One region of the Pseudomonas sp. GW822-FHT04C11 genome, then DNA from elsewhere that is predicted to be linked to it. Evidence: riboswitches for the same ligand, from Rfam matches in the RefSeq annotation. Region 1 holds a riboswitch; the other holds the start of a gene.
What was found. A riboswitch is a leader RNA that binds a small molecule or an ion and turns the genes downstream of it on or off. The one in region 1 is predicted to bind manganese.
Positions count from the first base shown of each region.

Region 2: linked by a shared signal. The riboswitch ahead of AC1RJ3_RS16095 (sodium:calcium antiporter) and the one ahead of AC1RJ3_RS12630 (TMEM165/GDT1 family protein) in region 1 are both predicted to bind manganese.

Region 1 covers NZ_JBXAMS010000006.1:241,680-249,525, reverse strand. Annotated here, with positions in the region: gene AC1RJ3_RS12660 (1-acyl-sn-glycerol-3-phosphate acyltransferase) at 1-360, opposite strand, end outside; gene AC1RJ3_RS12655 (CPXCG motif-containing cysteine-rich protein) at 501-683, shown strand; gene AC1RJ3_RS12650 (putative signal transducing protein) at 696-956, shown strand; gene AC1RJ3_RS12645 (SOS response-associated peptidase) at 993-1,613, shown strand; gene AC1RJ3_RS12640 (methyl-accepting chemotaxis protein) at 1,752-3,893, opposite strand; gene AC1RJ3_RS12635 (M48 family metallopeptidase) at 4,167-4,985, shown strand; gene AC1RJ3_RS12630 (TMEM165/GDT1 family protein) at 5,211-5,795, opposite strand; yybP-ykoY riboswitch at 5,884-6,007, opposite strand; gene AC1RJ3_RS12625 (methyltransferase) at 6,047-7,045, opposite strand; gene AC1RJ3_RS12620 (2-hydroxyacid dehydrogenase) at 7,079-7,846, opposite strand, start outside.
Region 2 covers NZ_JBXAMS010000008.1:279,192-287,037, reverse strand. Annotated here, with positions in the region: gene fdhE (formate dehydrogenase accessory protein FdhE) at 1-75, shown strand, start outside; gene selA (L-seryl-tRNA(Sec) selenium transferase) at 162-1,592, shown strand; gene selB (selenocysteine-specific translation elongation factor) at 1,589-3,508, shown strand; tRNA gene AC1RJ3_RS16105 (tRNA-Sec) at 3,515-3,610, shown strand; gene AC1RJ3_RS16100 (magnesium transporter) at 3,671-4,690, opposite strand; M-box (ykoK) riboswitch at 4,767-4,941, opposite strand; yybP-ykoY riboswitch at 5,315-5,475, shown strand; gene AC1RJ3_RS16095 (sodium:calcium antiporter) at 5,494-6,501, shown strand; gene AC1RJ3_RS16090 (LysR family transcriptional regulator) at 6,505-7,428, opposite strand; gene AC1RJ3_RS16085 (ester cyclase) at 7,532-7,846, shown strand, end outside.

The DNA of each region.
Region 1 (7,846 bases):
GTTGACGAAGGCCGGGTCCATCACGATGTCACGGTGGTTGGCCAGGAACAGATAGGCGCGGCCGGACTTGAATTGCTCGACGCCGGTATAGGTCACGCCGTCGGTGGCCCGCTCGATAGTGTGGTCGACATAAAACTCGACCTTGTCCTGCAAGGTTGCAACCGAACGGACGCCGGCAAACTCACGGCGCAGCCGATAAGCTATAAGTGGTTTGAGCATCCAGCCAAAAGCACCGGCAAAACGCGGGAAGCGGAAGTGGGTGAGGATATCTAGAAACGCCTTGTCGCCCAGCAACCGTGCCAGCACCGCTGGGACTTCGCTGTCGTCGTAAGGTCGGATGGTATCGAATTCGCCCATCATGCTCTCTTGTTAGAAACGGCTAGGGTAAGTAATGGATTGGATCGATTACGGCAGGAGTACAGTCTGAAAAATACGCTCAAACAAAAATGGCCCTGCAAATAGACCGGCGATTATACGCACAAGTCACTTGGGAGACCGCGATGCTGGAAACCGAGCGCTACGAATGTCCTTATTGTGGTGAAGAGTCAGAGGCAGTTCTGGATTTGTCGGGAGGGGATCAGACGTATATCGAGGATTGCCCCGTGTGTTGTCGGCCTATCACATTTACTCTGCAGACCGATGGTCATGAATGGATGCTCGAAGTTCACAGCGAAAACGAGTGAAGGGTGGCGGCTATGCAGCGCATTTACGAACCGGAAAACCTGATGGAAGGTGAGTTGTTGCAGGGCATGCTGGCCAGCGAAGGGGTCGAGGCGCATCTGGTGGGGCGTGATCTGCTGGGCGGCGCGGGCGAGTTGCCGGTGTTCGGGCTGCTTGGACTGGCGGTGGATAACGATCAGGCGCAATACGCGCGCGAGTTGATCGCTGCGTACAATGCCGCACTGCCAATGCCCGGCGACGAACCGGATAGCTTCCCCGACGTCCTGGTCTGTTAGGCTGACGTCCGTTTTTGTTCAGAGTCGTGTTGCCCCATGTGTGGACGTTTTGCCCTGTTTCGTTGGAACCCCGCGTTCGCGGCCTTGCCCGGCTTCCCGGCCGATCAGCAGGCGCAGTGGAATATTTCGCCCAATGATTCGGTGCTGATCCTGCGCGCCGAGGCGGGGCAGCGCACGCTGGCCCGCGCGCGTTGGGGGCTGACGCCGCCGTGGCTGACCGACCTGTCGAAGACTCCGGCCCATGCGCGGGCAGAGACCGTCGCCGAGCAACCGATGTTTCGTGAGGCTTTCCGTCTGCGCCGTTGCCTGTTGCCGGCCAACGGCTTTTACGAATGGCGTGGCACTACCCGTAAACGCCCGTACTGGCTGACGCCAGGCGAAGGTTCGGCGCTGTTTTTTGCGGCGATCTGGGAAGCGTATCCGGTGCAGGAACAGGTGTGGCTGAGCACGGCGGTGGTGACTCAGGCCGCCTCGAGTCAGCGTCGTCCGTTGATTCTCGATGCCGCTGGTCAAGAGGCCTGGCTCAACCCCGAAACCCCGTTGCACACCTTGCAGGCGCTGCTTGCCAGCGAACCGGCCGCCTTGCGCGAACGGGTGCTGGCGAACCTGGTGAATGATCCGAAACTCAATGCGCCGGAATGCCTGACGCCGGGCTGATGGGTGGCGCCTGTGCTGACGCCATCGCGGGCAAGCCTTGCTCCTACGGTGCTGCGGCATGCCGTTTTATGCGGTCCGGTCACCTCTGTAGGAGCAAGGCTTGCCCGCGATAAGGTCCGCAGGACCTTCCGGCGATTTCTAGACCTTGAACTGATTGATCAACCGCCGCTGCTGCTCGGCCAGTTTGGTCAGGTCGGCGCTGGCCGCGCTCGATTCATCCGCGCCGCCCGCGACTTCGTTGGCCACCTGACCGATATTGATCACGTTGCGGTTGATGTCATCGGCAACCGCGCTTTGCTCTTCGGCGGCGCTGGCGATCTGGGTGTTCATGTCGTTGATTACCGACACCGCCTGAGTGATGGTCTCCAGCGCCTGCGCTGCCTTGGCCGCGTGCTGCACGCTTTCGTCGGTCTTGTTCTGGCTGTCTTCCATCACCCGCACCACGTCGCGCGTGCCTTGCTGCAACTGCTGAATCATCGACTGGATTTCTTCAGTTGCCTGCTGGGTTTTCTGCGCCAGGTTGCGCACTTCATCGGCCACCACCGCAAAACCCCGGCCTTGCTCACCGGCGCGGGCGGCTTCGATGGCCGCGTTCAACGCCAACAAGTTAGTCTGTTCGGCAATCCCGCGAATGGCGATCAGGATCGCGTTGATGTTCTCGCTGTCCTTGGCCAGGGTTTGCACCACGCCGACCGCTTTACCGATTTCCACCGCGAGCACGCCAATCGAGGTCGAGGTGTCGCGCACGATCTGCATGCCTTGGGCGGCGGCCTGATCCGCGTGGCTGGCGGCTTGGGCAGCCTGGGTCGCATTGCGCGCCACGTCCTGGGCGGTGGCGGTCATTTCCTGCACCGCGGTGGCCACCTGATCGATTTCGGCCATTTGCTTGTGTACGCCGAGGTTGGTGCGAATGGCGATGTCGGCGGTGTGTTCGGACGAATCGCTGACGCTCTGCACCGAGGTCACCACTTGGGTGATCATCGCCTGCAACTTGGCGAGGAAGGTATTGAAGCCCTTGGCGATCGAGCCGAGTTCGTCGGCGCGGTCGCTGCTCAGGCGGCGCGTCAGGTCACCTTCGCCCTGGGCGATGTCATCGAGCATCGCGACCATCTGCTTCAGCGGTCGGGCGATACCGTGGCCCACCAGCCAGATCACCAGCAAGCCCAGGCCGGCAATCACCAGACCGACCATGGCCATGCCAAAGGTGTCGGCCTTGCGTTGGGTGTTCAGGTCGCCTTGCAGCTGTTGCAGGTCGGCCATGACCGCGTTCAACGGTAATTGCAGCAGCAGGGTCCAGCGTGCATCGGTCTGGCCGATGCCGAACGGCAGGTACAGCTCGATCTTGCCGTTGGCCTTGTCGACGTTATAGGTCACTTCGCCGCGATTGAGCTTGCCGAGGTTGGCAACCTGAGTGGCGTCGAGGATGTCGCTGACCTTTTCGCCGAACTTGCTCGGGTCCTTGGTGTAGGCGACCAGACGCTGGTTGCCGCCAATCAGGGCCATTTCGCCGGCACCGTTATAAAGCTTCTGGTTCGCAGCCAGGAGCATTTCCTGAATGAAGTTCACCGACAAGTCAGCGCCGACGATGCCCTGAAAGGTGCCGTTGAGCATGATCGGTTCAATAAAGGAGGCGAGCATGACGATCTTGTCGCCGACCTTGTAAGGCGCCGGATCGATCACACAGGATTTTTTGCTTTCCTGGGAGCACAGGTAGTACTCACTGGAGCGCACACCCGTGGACAACACGGTACGGTCGTTGACATCCGCCAGCTTGTCGACGCCCAGCGTGCCATTGTCGTTGCGAAACCACCACGGCAGGAAGCGCCCGGTGGTGGCGTCGATGCCGACGGTTTTACTGCCGATGTAGGCCGCGTCATTGTGATCCAGTGCGTTTGGTTCCCAGCCGATGTACGTGCCGAGAATCTTCGGATTTTTCGCGACGTTTTCCTTGATCAGGTTGATCAACTGCTCACGGCTGAGGGTGAGCGCCGGTTTGCCGTCGGCATCCTGGGAGCCGATCAAGGCGTTGACCCGAACCAGACCGCCGGCGATCAGCAGGGGCGCTTCGAGTTCGCGCTGGATCTGGCTGACCTGGGTTTGCGCCAGCCCACGCAGGCGTTGTTCGATGACTTGCTCGAATTGCGCCTGGGTCCGCTGCTGGACCATCTCCTGGGTTCGCGCGCCGGAAAACAGTGCATACAGCACCAGCGCAGCCACCACGCTGAGCACAATGGCGCCGGCAAGCGCGGCGACAGAAAACTGGATCGACTTGAATTTCATAAAGACTCCGCACGCAATATGACGTCTGCCGGGTTGTATCGGCGCACGTGAGGCGGTCCATGAGTGGTTTTTTTGCCGATGACTGTTTTTGATCTGTGCGGGTCGCATAGAGACAGGTGTCAGGCCCGGGTGTTCTCGGGGACAGTGTTTTATGAATTTATTGCGACAGTGAGGGGGAATGTATCGGTAAATGACGTGCTACATGTCTGTTGTATCTAGCGCTGATACAAAGCACCGCCTAGGATACGCGCCATATTTCCAGGGAGGCTGTTCATGAGTAAGGCATTGGTTTTGTGTGCACTGGGTGCAAGTCTGCTGCTCAGTGGTTGCCAGTCGGTCAACACCACCAACGGCGGCGCGGTGGGCGTGGAGCGCAAGCAGTACATGTTCAGCATGCTGTCGACCGATGAGGTCAACCAGATGTATGCCCAGTCCTACCAAAAGACTGTGGGTGAGGCGAGCAACAAGGGTGTGCTGGACAAGAACAGCAGCGAGGCCAAGCGGGTCCAGGCGATTGCCAATCGGCTGATCGCGCAGGCACCGGTCTTCCGTCCTGATTCGGCGCAGTGGACGTGGGAAGTCAATCTGATCAAGAGTGACGAGCTCAACGCCAACTGCGGTCCTGGCGGCAAGATCATTTTCTATACCGGGTTGATCGACAGCCTGAAACTCACTGACGATGAAATCGCCGCAGTCATGGGCCATGAAATCGCCCACGCCTTGCGTGAGCATGGTCGTGAAGCGATGTCCAAGGCCTATGGCATCGAAATGGCCAAGCAGGGCGCCGGTGCCTTGCTCGGGTTGGGGCAGGACACGCTGGCCCTGGCCGACACCGTGGCCAACTACGGCATGACCTTGCCCAACAGCCGCGCCAATGAAAACGAAGCTGACCTGATCGGCCTGGAACTGGCCGCCCGCGCCGGCTACAACCCGAACGCGGCGATCACCCTGTGGGACAAGATGAGCAAGGCTTCCGAAGGTTCGCCGCCAGAATTCATGAGCACTCACCCGGCGTCCAGCAGCCGGGTTGCGTCGCTCCAGGCAGCGATTCCGAAAGTCATGCCGCTTTATCTGAAGGCCAAAAAATCCTGAATCCTGAAGTGAGCCACAAGAGCTGAAGTCGTGCAGCTCTTGTGGCGAGGGGGCTTGCCCCCGTTCGACCGGGCTGGCGCTCCAGTGCGCAGCAGTCGCAAAGCCAGCGAGTGCGGTGTATCTGGCGGATCTCGGTTGCAGGGGTGAGGGCTGCTTCGCACCCCAACGGGGGCAAGCCCCCTCGCCACAGTTATCTACCAGGCAGTGACATGTCAGTCGAAAGTGTTACACCCACCCGCTGCTTTGCATCGCCTTGTACACCGCGACGATGGCCAGGATGAAGAACGCCGATGCTGCCAGGCGGCGGATCAGGGTCAGGGGCAGTTTGTCTGCGGCAAAATTACCCGCCAGCACCACCGGCACGTTGGCAATCAGCATGCCGAGCGTAGTGCCAATGACCACCAGCCACAACTCAGGGTACTGAGCGGCGAGCATCACGGTGGCGATCTGGGTCTTGTCACCGATCTCGGCGAGGAAGAACGCAATCAGCGTGGTCAGGAACGGCCCGAATTTGCGCGCAGTGCTGGCTTCGTCCTCATCCATCTTGTCCGGCACCAGGGTCCACAGCGCGGTCGCGGTAAAGCTTGCGGCGAGGATCCAGTGCAGCGTCGCATCCGAGAAGAAACTCCCGAACCAGGCACCGACAGCACCCGCCGCCGCGTGGTTGGCCAGGGTTGCAGCGACGATACCGGCGATGATCGGCCAGGGTTTGCGAAAGCGTGCGGCGAGAATGAGTGCGAGCAGTTGCGTCTTGTCGCCGATTTCAGCCAAGGCAACGACGGCGGTGGGAACGAGAAGAGAATCCAGCATCAGGGTTTTCCTAAGGGGCGGGTCGACACGGCTATGACACGTACAGCCTTCCCGCCCCGGGTAAGGTGTGCGTGTCATAGGTCTTGTCAAACCCTGCGATCCATCTGAGTGGACGCTTGGGTCGCATACGCCATGGTCTGAGGACCAAGTATGTTGACGTATGCCGGACGAGCATGGCGCTCGTGGGAGACTACTCCCCTAGGACGGAGCGGATTCTGCCTAGGCAAAAGCCATTCGGCAAGCGCTAATTTCTAGCCGCGCTTGGCCCGATAGATCCGGAAACCTTGCCCTTCGGCCTTGATCGCACACACACCGAGATGCTCCTCGATCAGCGGCTGATACTTCAGGAAGCTGTTGGCTACCAGGCGCAGTTCGCCACCGTTTTTCAGGTGTTTGGCTGCTTTTCGCAGCAGATTCTCCGTGGCGTGATAATCGGTGTGAACCCCGACATGAAACGGCGGATTGCTCAGAATCGCGCTCAAACCCATCGGTGCAGCGTCGATGCCATCGCCGGTCAGCACCTCGGCCTCCAGGCCGTTGGCCGCCAATGTCAGGCGACTGCTGGCAGCGGCGAACGCATCAACGTCGAGCAGGGTGACGGTGTTGTGTGGATAACGCCGTTTCACCGCCGCGCCCAACACGCCAGCACCGCAACCGAAATCCAGCAAGTGACCGCTTGGCAGTTTGTCCAGATGTTCGAGCAGCAGCGCGCTGCCGCGATCCAGTCGACCGTGACTGAACACGCCCGGCAGGCTGATCACTTTCAGTGGGCCTTCAGCCAGCGGCAGTTCGTATTCCTGCGCCAGGCTTTCCAGCGATTTGGCCTCGGGCGCATTGGCCACGGTGACCTGCCAGAGCTGGCAGTGGCGGGCGCTGTCGAGCTTGCGCGGTTTGCCGAAGGGGCTCAGCTGTTTGGCCGCGCCTTCGATGCCGCTGCGTTTTTCACCCACCAGGTACAGCTCGCGACCGGCCAGGCGCGAGGCGAGGGCATTGAGGATGTAATCGGTCAGGTCCTTGGATTTGGGCAGGAACACCACCGCCGTTTCAAATTCGCGGCTCGGAGCATTCACGCCAAAGTGGCTGCGCTCGGCAAAGCGTGCGTCCAGCGCCGCTTGATCACCTGCGTGCCAGCACCAGCCGTGAGCGTTGGGCAATTTGCCCAGCAAGTCATCGGCGGGCAAACCGGCCAGCAGCAACTCGCCTTGAAACAACTCAGCCTGACGAAGCAGTACTTCACTGCGCGGATCCATACTCTGCTCCTTGAAAAAAAGTGCGGCAGTTTATCAACTGACGACCCGCCGCGCTGTACCGCTGAAGAAGCCTTGGGCGTTTTCGGTCAGTTGACCGACGATCCGCTGCCGCGCCTCGCGGCTGCCCCAGGCGTTGTGCGGGGTGACGATCAAGCGCGGGATGTCGGCGGCCAACAGCGGATTGCCGGCGGTGGGTGGCTCGACACTCAGGACGTCGGTCGCCGCGCCGCCCAGATGCCCGTTGCGCAACGCATCGGCCAAGGCCTGTTCGTCGATCAGTCCACCGCGTGCGGTATTGACCACAAAGGCGCCGGGTTTGAGCAGCGCCAGTTCGCGGGCACCAATGAAGTTACGGGTATGTTCGTTGAGCGGGCAGTGCAGGGTCAGCGCGTCGATTTGCGGCAGCAGCTCATCCAGCGGCAAGCGGTCGGCGCGGGCCGGACGCCCAGGCAATTGGCCGAGCAACACGCGCATGCCAAAGGCTTCGGCCAGCCGCGCGACGGCGCCACCCAATTCACCATGGCCGAGCAGGCCGAGGGTTTTGCCTTCGAGTTCGACGATCGGGAAATCCAGCAGGCAGAATTGTTTGGCCTGCTGCCAGCGACCTTCAGCGACGGCTTTCTGGTAATCGCTCAGGCGGGTGGCGAGGTTCAGCAGCAACATGATCGTGTGCTGCGCCACCGACGGCGTGCCATAACCCTGGCAGTTGCTCACGGTAATCCCTTGGGCGCGGGCGGCGGCCAGGTCGACATTGTTGGTGCCGGTGGCGGCGATCAGGATCAGCTGCAGTTCGGGGCAGGC
Region 2 (7,846 bases), on a different contig from region 1:
CTGGACATGCGCCTGGACCTGGACGGCTACCAGCGTCTGGCACCGAACCTGATGCTGGCGCCAGGGGGAGATTGATCACAGCGGCTACACTCAGGTTTCCGGGACCGGAGCCTGTTTCATTCCACTCCCGCGACGGCCAACCGTTTCAGGGAGCCCCCTTGATGCCCGCAAAACTTGCCAGCGTCCCCGCGCGTTTACCTTCCATCGATAGCCTGTTGCGCAACGCCGCCTGCCAGCCGCTGGCTGAACGTTATGGCCGCGATGCCTTGCTCGCGACTTTGCGACAGTTGCTCGACGATGTGCGTGAACCGGTGCAACGGGGTCAGCTTGATGCCCTTGAGCTCACGGCTCAGGTATTGGCGGGGAGGGCCGGCGAACGCCTGGCAAACCAGTACCGCAGTCGGGTCCGGCGAGTGTTCAACCTTACCGGCACGGTACTGCATACCAACCTCGGTCGGGCACTGTTGCCGGAGGAAGCGATCGAGGCGGTGCAACAGGCTGCCCGTTATCCGCTGAATCTGGAATTCGACCTGGCAAGTGGCAAGCGCGGTGATCGTGATGATCTGATCGAAGGCCTGATACGCGAGCTGACCGGTGCCGAGGCGGTGACGGTGGTCAACAACAACGCAGCCGCCGTGTTGCTCGCGCTCAACAGCCTGGGAGCGCGCAAAGAGGGGATCATCTCCCGTGGCGAACTGATCGAAATCGGCGGGGCATTCCGCATTCCCGACATCATGGCGCGGGCCGGGGTCAGACTGCATGAAGTCGGCACCACCAACCGCACCCATCCCCGCGACTACGAAGCCGCCATCGGCCCACGCAGCGGCTTGTTGATGCGCGTACACGCGAGCAATTACAGCATTCAAGGCTTTACGGCCCAGGTACCGACCGCCGAACTGGCGCAACTGGCCCACCGGCACGGGCTGCCATTGCTGGAAGATCTGGGTAGCGGCAGTCTGCTGGACCTGACCCGCTGGGGCCTGCCCGCCGAACCGACAGTGCGCCAGGCGCTGGTCGACGGGGCCGATATCGTCACCTTCAGCGGTGACAAGTTGCTCGGTGGTCCTCAGGCGGGATTGATCGTCGGTCGCAAGGAGCTGATCGCCCGAATCAAGAAGAACCCGCTCAAGCGGGCCTTGCGCGTAGACAAACTGACCCTGGCCGCCCTCGAAGCCGTGCTGGGTCTGTACCGCGATCCCGACCGTTTGGCCGAGCGCTTGCCCAGCCTGCGCCTGCTCACCCGACCGCAAGCGGACATCCTCGCTCAGGCCGAACGCCTGTGTCCGCTGCTGGCGCGCGTACTGGGCGCCGGTTGGACGGTTAGCGCGCTGCCGGCGCTGGGCATGATCGGTAGTGGTAGCCAACCGATTGCGCGCTTGCCAAGCGCTGCCTTGTGTCTGCGTCCGCAGGTGTCGAAACGCTTGCGTGGTCGGCAACTGCATGGCCTGGAAGCGGCTTTTCGAGCCTTGCCCATTCCGGTGCTCGGTCGCATCGACGACGATGCGCTGTGGCTGGATCTGCGCCAACTGGACGACGAAGCAGCCTGGCTCGCTCAACTCGAGCTGCTGCAAGGAGTGGGGGAGGCAAGGTGATCGTCGGCACCGCTGGACACATTGACCACGGCAAAACGGCAATGCTCAAGGCCTTGACGGGACAGGCCGGCGATCGCCACCGGGAAGAACGCGAACGCGGTATCACCATCGACCTGGGCTTCCTTTATGCGCCGCTGGAACCTGGGGCGGACATGACCGGTTTTATCGACGTGCCGGGGCATGAGCGCTTCATCCACAACATGCTCGCCGGCGCTCAGGGCATTGATCTGGTGTTGCTGGTAGTGGCCGCCGATGACGGGGTCATGCCCCAGACTCGCGAGCACTTGGCGATTGTCGAACTGCTGGGGATTCCAAAGGCGCTAGTGGTGATCAGTAAAATCGACCGGGTCGAGCCGGCACAGGTGCAGTCGGTACACGCCCAGGTCGCCGCGTTGCTGGCGCCGGGGCCGTATTGCGGCGCGCCGCAGTTCGCCGTGTCGAGCCTGACCGGGGAGGGCGTTGAAGCCCTGCGCCAGGCATTGTTGACCGCCCAGCATGAGGTCCGGCAGCGTAGCGCCAGCGGAGGATTCCGTCTGGCAATCGACCGCGCTTTCAGCGTCGCCGGCGCCGGTATTGTGGTCACCGGCACAGCGCTGGCCGGGCAGGTGAGGGTGGGCGACACACTCCTGCTGGGCCAGACAGGCAAGCCTGTGCGAGTGCGGAGTTTGCATGCGCAGAATCATGTGGTCGTCGAGGCGTGGGCCGGGCAGCGGGTGGCGTTGAACCTGAGTGCCGAACGCCTGGCCCTGGAACAGATCCATCGCGGTGACTGGCTGCTGGCCGAGTGGCTGTTCGCACCCACGCAGCGCCTGGACATCGAGATGCAGTTGCTGACCAGCGAACCACGCGCCTTCGAACATTTCAGCCCGGTGCACGTGCATCTGGGCACTCAGGATGTCACCGCCCGGGTCGCCTTGCTGGAGGGCACACGCCTGGAGCCGGGCGTGCGGATGTTCGCGCAACTGTTGCTGAACGCGCCGTTGCAGGCCGTGCATGGCGACCGTTTGGTCCTGCGCGACCAGAGTGCACGGCGCACCCTCGGCGGAGGACGGGTGCTCGATCCGTTTGCACCAGCCCGCCAACGTCGCGTTCCGGCCAGGCTGATGCAGTTGCAAGCGCTGGCCACTGGCGAAAGCCTGGAGCAAATACTGCCAGTGCTGCTTGCCAATAGTGACGCAGGGCTTGACCCACTGCGCCTGGAGCGGCAGTTCAATCGCCTGCGCAGCACCTGGCATTTGCCGGCAGATGTCCGTGTCATTGCTACCCGCCAAGGTCCGCTATTGTTCAACACTGAACGCTGGGAGGCGCTGAAAGTTTCGTTGCTGGAGCACCTGGCACACTTTCATCAACTAGAACCGGACGAACTGGGCCCGGACCGGGATCGCTTGCGGCGGTTTTCGGCCATGTCGCTGGATCGACCGACGTTCATCAGCCTGCTCGACGAACTGCTGTCCAGCGGCGCCATTGCCGTCAGTGGACCCTGGCTGCACTTACCCGAACACCAGGTGCGACTGAGTGAAGAAGACGAGGCCATGTGGCAGCAGTTGCAGCCATTGTTCGAGCAAGCCGGCTTCGATCCACCCTGGGTGCGCAACCTGGCCAGCGCCATTGGCCGTGACGAAGCTGCAGTGCGCTTGCTGCTGCGCAAAATGGCGAGATTAGGGCTGGTTCACCAGGTCGTCCGTGACTTGTTTTACCTCGACGCGTCGGTGCACCAACTGGCAGCTATGCTGTTGCAACTGGTCGACAACCATTCGTTGATTCAGGTGGCGGCGTTTCGCGACAGGGTAGGGATCGGCCGCAAGCGCAGCATCCAGATACTCGAGTTCTTCGACCGGATCGGCTTGACTCGCAGACTTGGCGACCAGCGTCTTATCCGTGCGGACAATGCCCTGGCACAGCGACCCGAGGGCTGATTTCAAGGAAGGCAATCGCGTCCGGTGGCGCGGCCGGGCTTCAAACCCGGTTGGGGACGGCAGCCGTTCCCGGGCAGGTTCGACTCCTGCTGCCTTCCGCCATTTTTTTCAAAAACAAGACGGCCCCGGCATCTGGCGATTCGGGGCTGTCTGGTGAGTGGCTTAAGCCGGCAAGTCGGTCATCACCAGTTTGGCGATGTTGAAATAGATGACCAGGCCGGTACCGTCGATAAAGGTCGCGATGAAGGGGGCAGAGACCACTGCCGGATCAATGCGCAGTTTTCTTAACAGCATCGGGATGATCGATGAGACGACGGCGCTCCAGATGGTGATGGCGACCAGCGTCAGGCAGACCACCATGGCGATTTCCGATCCCACTCCCAGCATCCACGCCCGAATCCAGGCCACGACACCGATGGCCAGCGCGATCATGAAGGAAGTGGTCACTTCCTTGCGCAGCACCGTGCCGACATTGCGCAGGCTGACTTCGCCCAGGGCCATGGCCCGTACCAGCGTGGAGGTGATCTGGGTGCCACTGTTACCGCCAGTGCCGATCAGCAAGGGAATGAAGAAGGCCAGGGCGATCGCGGCTTCGAGCTGCTCTTCAAATACCTGCAAGATGGTGCTGGTGTAGGCTTCGGCGAGAAACAGCAACAGTAGCCACGGCAAGCGCTTTTTCCACAAACTCCACGGGCTGGTGCTGAGGTAGGGCGTTTCCAGCGGCAGGCTGGCACCCTGGCGTTGAGCGTCGTCGGTGCCTTCGTCCTGAATCAGCGCGGCGATTTCTTTTTCATACAGCACGCCCAATAACCGGCCTTCGCTGACCACGGGAACGATGTCCACGCCTTTCTCGATCAGCTCGGGCGCAACATCGTGCCGGAGCTGATTCGGCGAAACCGAAAAGCGGATGGGCAGCATCAGATCGCGAACGCAAAGATCGGTGTTTTTCTCGGTGAGCAGTGTTTTCACCGACAGCTGACCATGCAAAGCGCTGCGCGGGTCGGTGACAAAGATGTGGGCCGGAATATCATCGTCCGGCAGTTGCTTGAGCAGATGTTCCCTGGCCTGGATAACCGTCATGTTGCCGGTCACGGTAATGAGCAGAGGGCTCATGTAAGACACTACTGTGTCTTTCAGGCGGATGTCCTTGAAGGTGGAAGGGGTAGCGCTTGCCATTGACATTTGAGGTAGTCCCCATAGCTGTTTTGACCACAAACAGATCTCACACAGGGGCGTAAACCAGAGAAGAGAGTGCAGAAAGCGATCTCCACGTCTAGGTTTTGGCACTGTACAACGTATCCGGGCCATGTTGGCCGGAAGTCACTTGGGCTAAACCTTAATCCGATAGAGCCTGTCTTAACCTTGGGCGTCTCTCGACGTCGTCAGATCAGTGACCTGTGTTTGTACAGGAGCCTCGCCGAACGAGATACTGCAACATTAAATAAACCAGGGCGATGCCGATCTGGAGTCGGGCAGCGCCGGTATGAGTTTGCTGCTGTTTAATGACCTCCTGAATAACAATTGCCATTAAAGGGTATTTGATACCCCCTGAAGGATTACTTCCGAAACAAGAATAAGAGGGATTGCTTTTGCTGTAACCCACTCGATGGATAGTGTTCAGCGTTCATTCAGAAAGTGATGTTGAAGGCCTTTCAAGACATAGCATGTTACAAACACTTGCACCAAACGTTTAAAGTGCCGCACGCTCTAGCTATATATGAGTTTGCAGCAAAATAATGAGGTTCAGAGTTTGAAGACTCGCAACTAAGCCGTTGACGCATTAGTACCTGATCTTTAGGATCGCCGCTCCCTTGGGGAGTAGCCGCCTTCGTTTCCGGAAGGGGTCACGTCAACATACTTGGCTCGCAAGCCATGGCGTGACCGGTCATATGACTTGGCAAGACCATTGGTGAAGATACCTGTCTGTGGGTCGGACGCGGGTGTCTGAACCATTGGCTCTTGTGTCCGGCCCCTCAGGTTTCCTCATGCATTCAATGCCCATGACGTTTGCGTTGCTGTTGGGCTCCGCGGTTGTCATCTATCTGGCTTGTGAATACTTCGTTAATGGCATCGAGTGGGTCGGTCGCAAACTTGCGGTCGGGCAACAAGCCACGGGGTCCATTCTGGCGGCCTTTGGTACGGCATTACCGGAAAGCGTCATCACGTTTATTGCCGTTGTGTTTGGTGACACGCCAGAGCAGAAATCCCTCGGCGTCGGTGCTGCACTTGGCGGCCCTCTGGTCCTGGCGACGATCGCCTATGCGGTAGTCGGTGTAACACTCTTGCTGTGTCGTCAGCGCCTGGCGAATACCGAGGCCATCCGTCAGGACTTCAAACGACTCAGCCGTGATCAAGGATGGTTCCTCGTCATTTTTGTTGCGAAGATTGCGCTCGGTCTTGTCGTGTTTGCCTACAAACCTTGGTTGGGTATTCTTTTCCTGGCGGCCTATGCGGCGTATTTCTGGAAGGAAATGCGCGGTGAGCAGGATGAAGAAGAGTATGAACTCGAGCCCCTGAAACTTGCGCCAGGCAAAGCGACTCCGTCGACCTCGGCGGCGGTGATTCAAACGCTTATTGCATTAGCGGTTATCTTTGCGGCCTCTCACTTCTTTGTCGGACAACTCGATGCCTTGGGCCCCATGCTGGGTATTCATCCTCAATTGCTGGCGCTGTTGCTCAGCCCAATTGCTACCGAACTGCCTGAAACGCTGAATGCGATCATTTGGGTACGCCAGGGTAAACACCGACTGGCCTTGGCCAACATCAGCGGCGCCATGATGATTCAAGCCACAGTGCCCACTGCATTCGGGCTGTTCTTTACGCCTTGGGCGCTGGACACGTCGCTGGTTCTGGCGGCAATCATCACCCTGATAGGTGTGGGCATCATGTTCTTCGCTTTCCGAAAGGGCATCATCTCGCGCTGGCTATTGGCATCGATGGTGTTGCTGTACATCCTCTTTGCAGTCCTTTTGAAGGTTCTTGATCTGGCTTAGCTGTCAGCTCAAGTAGTCTTCCAGGTGGCTGGATTCTTCTGCAAAGCGCTCGACCAGAAAATCCAGAAGGGCACGTACGCGAGGCGCCATGTACCGGTTGCGTTGATACACGGCATGTACCGGTGCCTCCGCAGTTCGCCACTCCGGCAACAGGATCTTCAAGCGACCTGCTCGCAGGTCCGGGCCAATATCCCACAGCGATTTCATCGCAATGCCGTAACCGTGGACCGCCCATTCTCGGGCGACCGCGCCGTCATTCGTCTCGCGAGCGTTTGCGAGCGGGACCGTATAGTTTTCAACTTTGCCATTGCGGGTGAAGCGCCAGTCGTTCGCTGGCCCGGTGACAGAGTTGAGGACAATACAGTCGAAACGCTCCAGATCCCGTGGGTGTTCGAGGGCGCCGTGCTTTGCCAGATAGTCGGGCGACGCGCACAACACGCGCCGGTTGGGTGCCAGGGGCCGGGCAACGAAGGAACTGTCCGGCGGCACACCGAATCGGATGGCGAGATCAATATCGTCTTGCAACAAATGCGACAGCGAATCCGACAGCACCAACGCGAACTTCACCTCGGGGTATTGGGTGTTGAACTGGTCAAGCCAATCCTTCAGCACATTGCGACCGAAATCCGAGGTTGCGGAAATTCGCACCTTGCCTCCCACGACGCTTTTCCCAGCCTGTAGAAAGGCATGGCCATCGTCGAGTGCCTGGAGTGCCTGCTGACAATAGGCCAAATACGCCAGCCCCTCATCCGTCAAGCGCAGGTGGCGTGTCGTGCGCTCGAACAGACGCGTATGCAACACCGACTCGAGCTTGACCAGGCGCGCACTGGCGGCAGCGGGGGATAGTCCGAGTTTGCGACCAGCGGCCGACAAACCGCCCAGATTGGCTGCTTCGACAAACAGCCGGATGTCGCCCAGGTAGTCCATGATATTTCGATATTTTTTGAAAGTGATTCAAATAGTACGTCAATTATCAAATTAGCTGGAACTGCTCAGAATGGCGACATCAATCAACGATTGGAGACTCCTGATGTCACTTTTCCCCGTTGCACGCCTGACCCACGCACGTTGCTGGTTGCTCTCTTCCCTGGTCGCCATCGCGGTAAGCCCCGTCTTCGCCGCGACCGATCCGCTCGTCCAGCCCCGCACGGTGATCGTCGACCATAGCCTTGCGAAGGCGCAGGCCGACGCGCAGATCCTGGCCGCACGCCGTTACGGCACGTTCTGGACCACCGGCGACGAAGCGCTCGCTCGCGCCGCCCTGGCACCCGACTTCAAGGATTCGACACTGCCGCCAGGTCGCCCCCAAGGCATTACCGGACCGATCGCGGCATCGAAAACCATG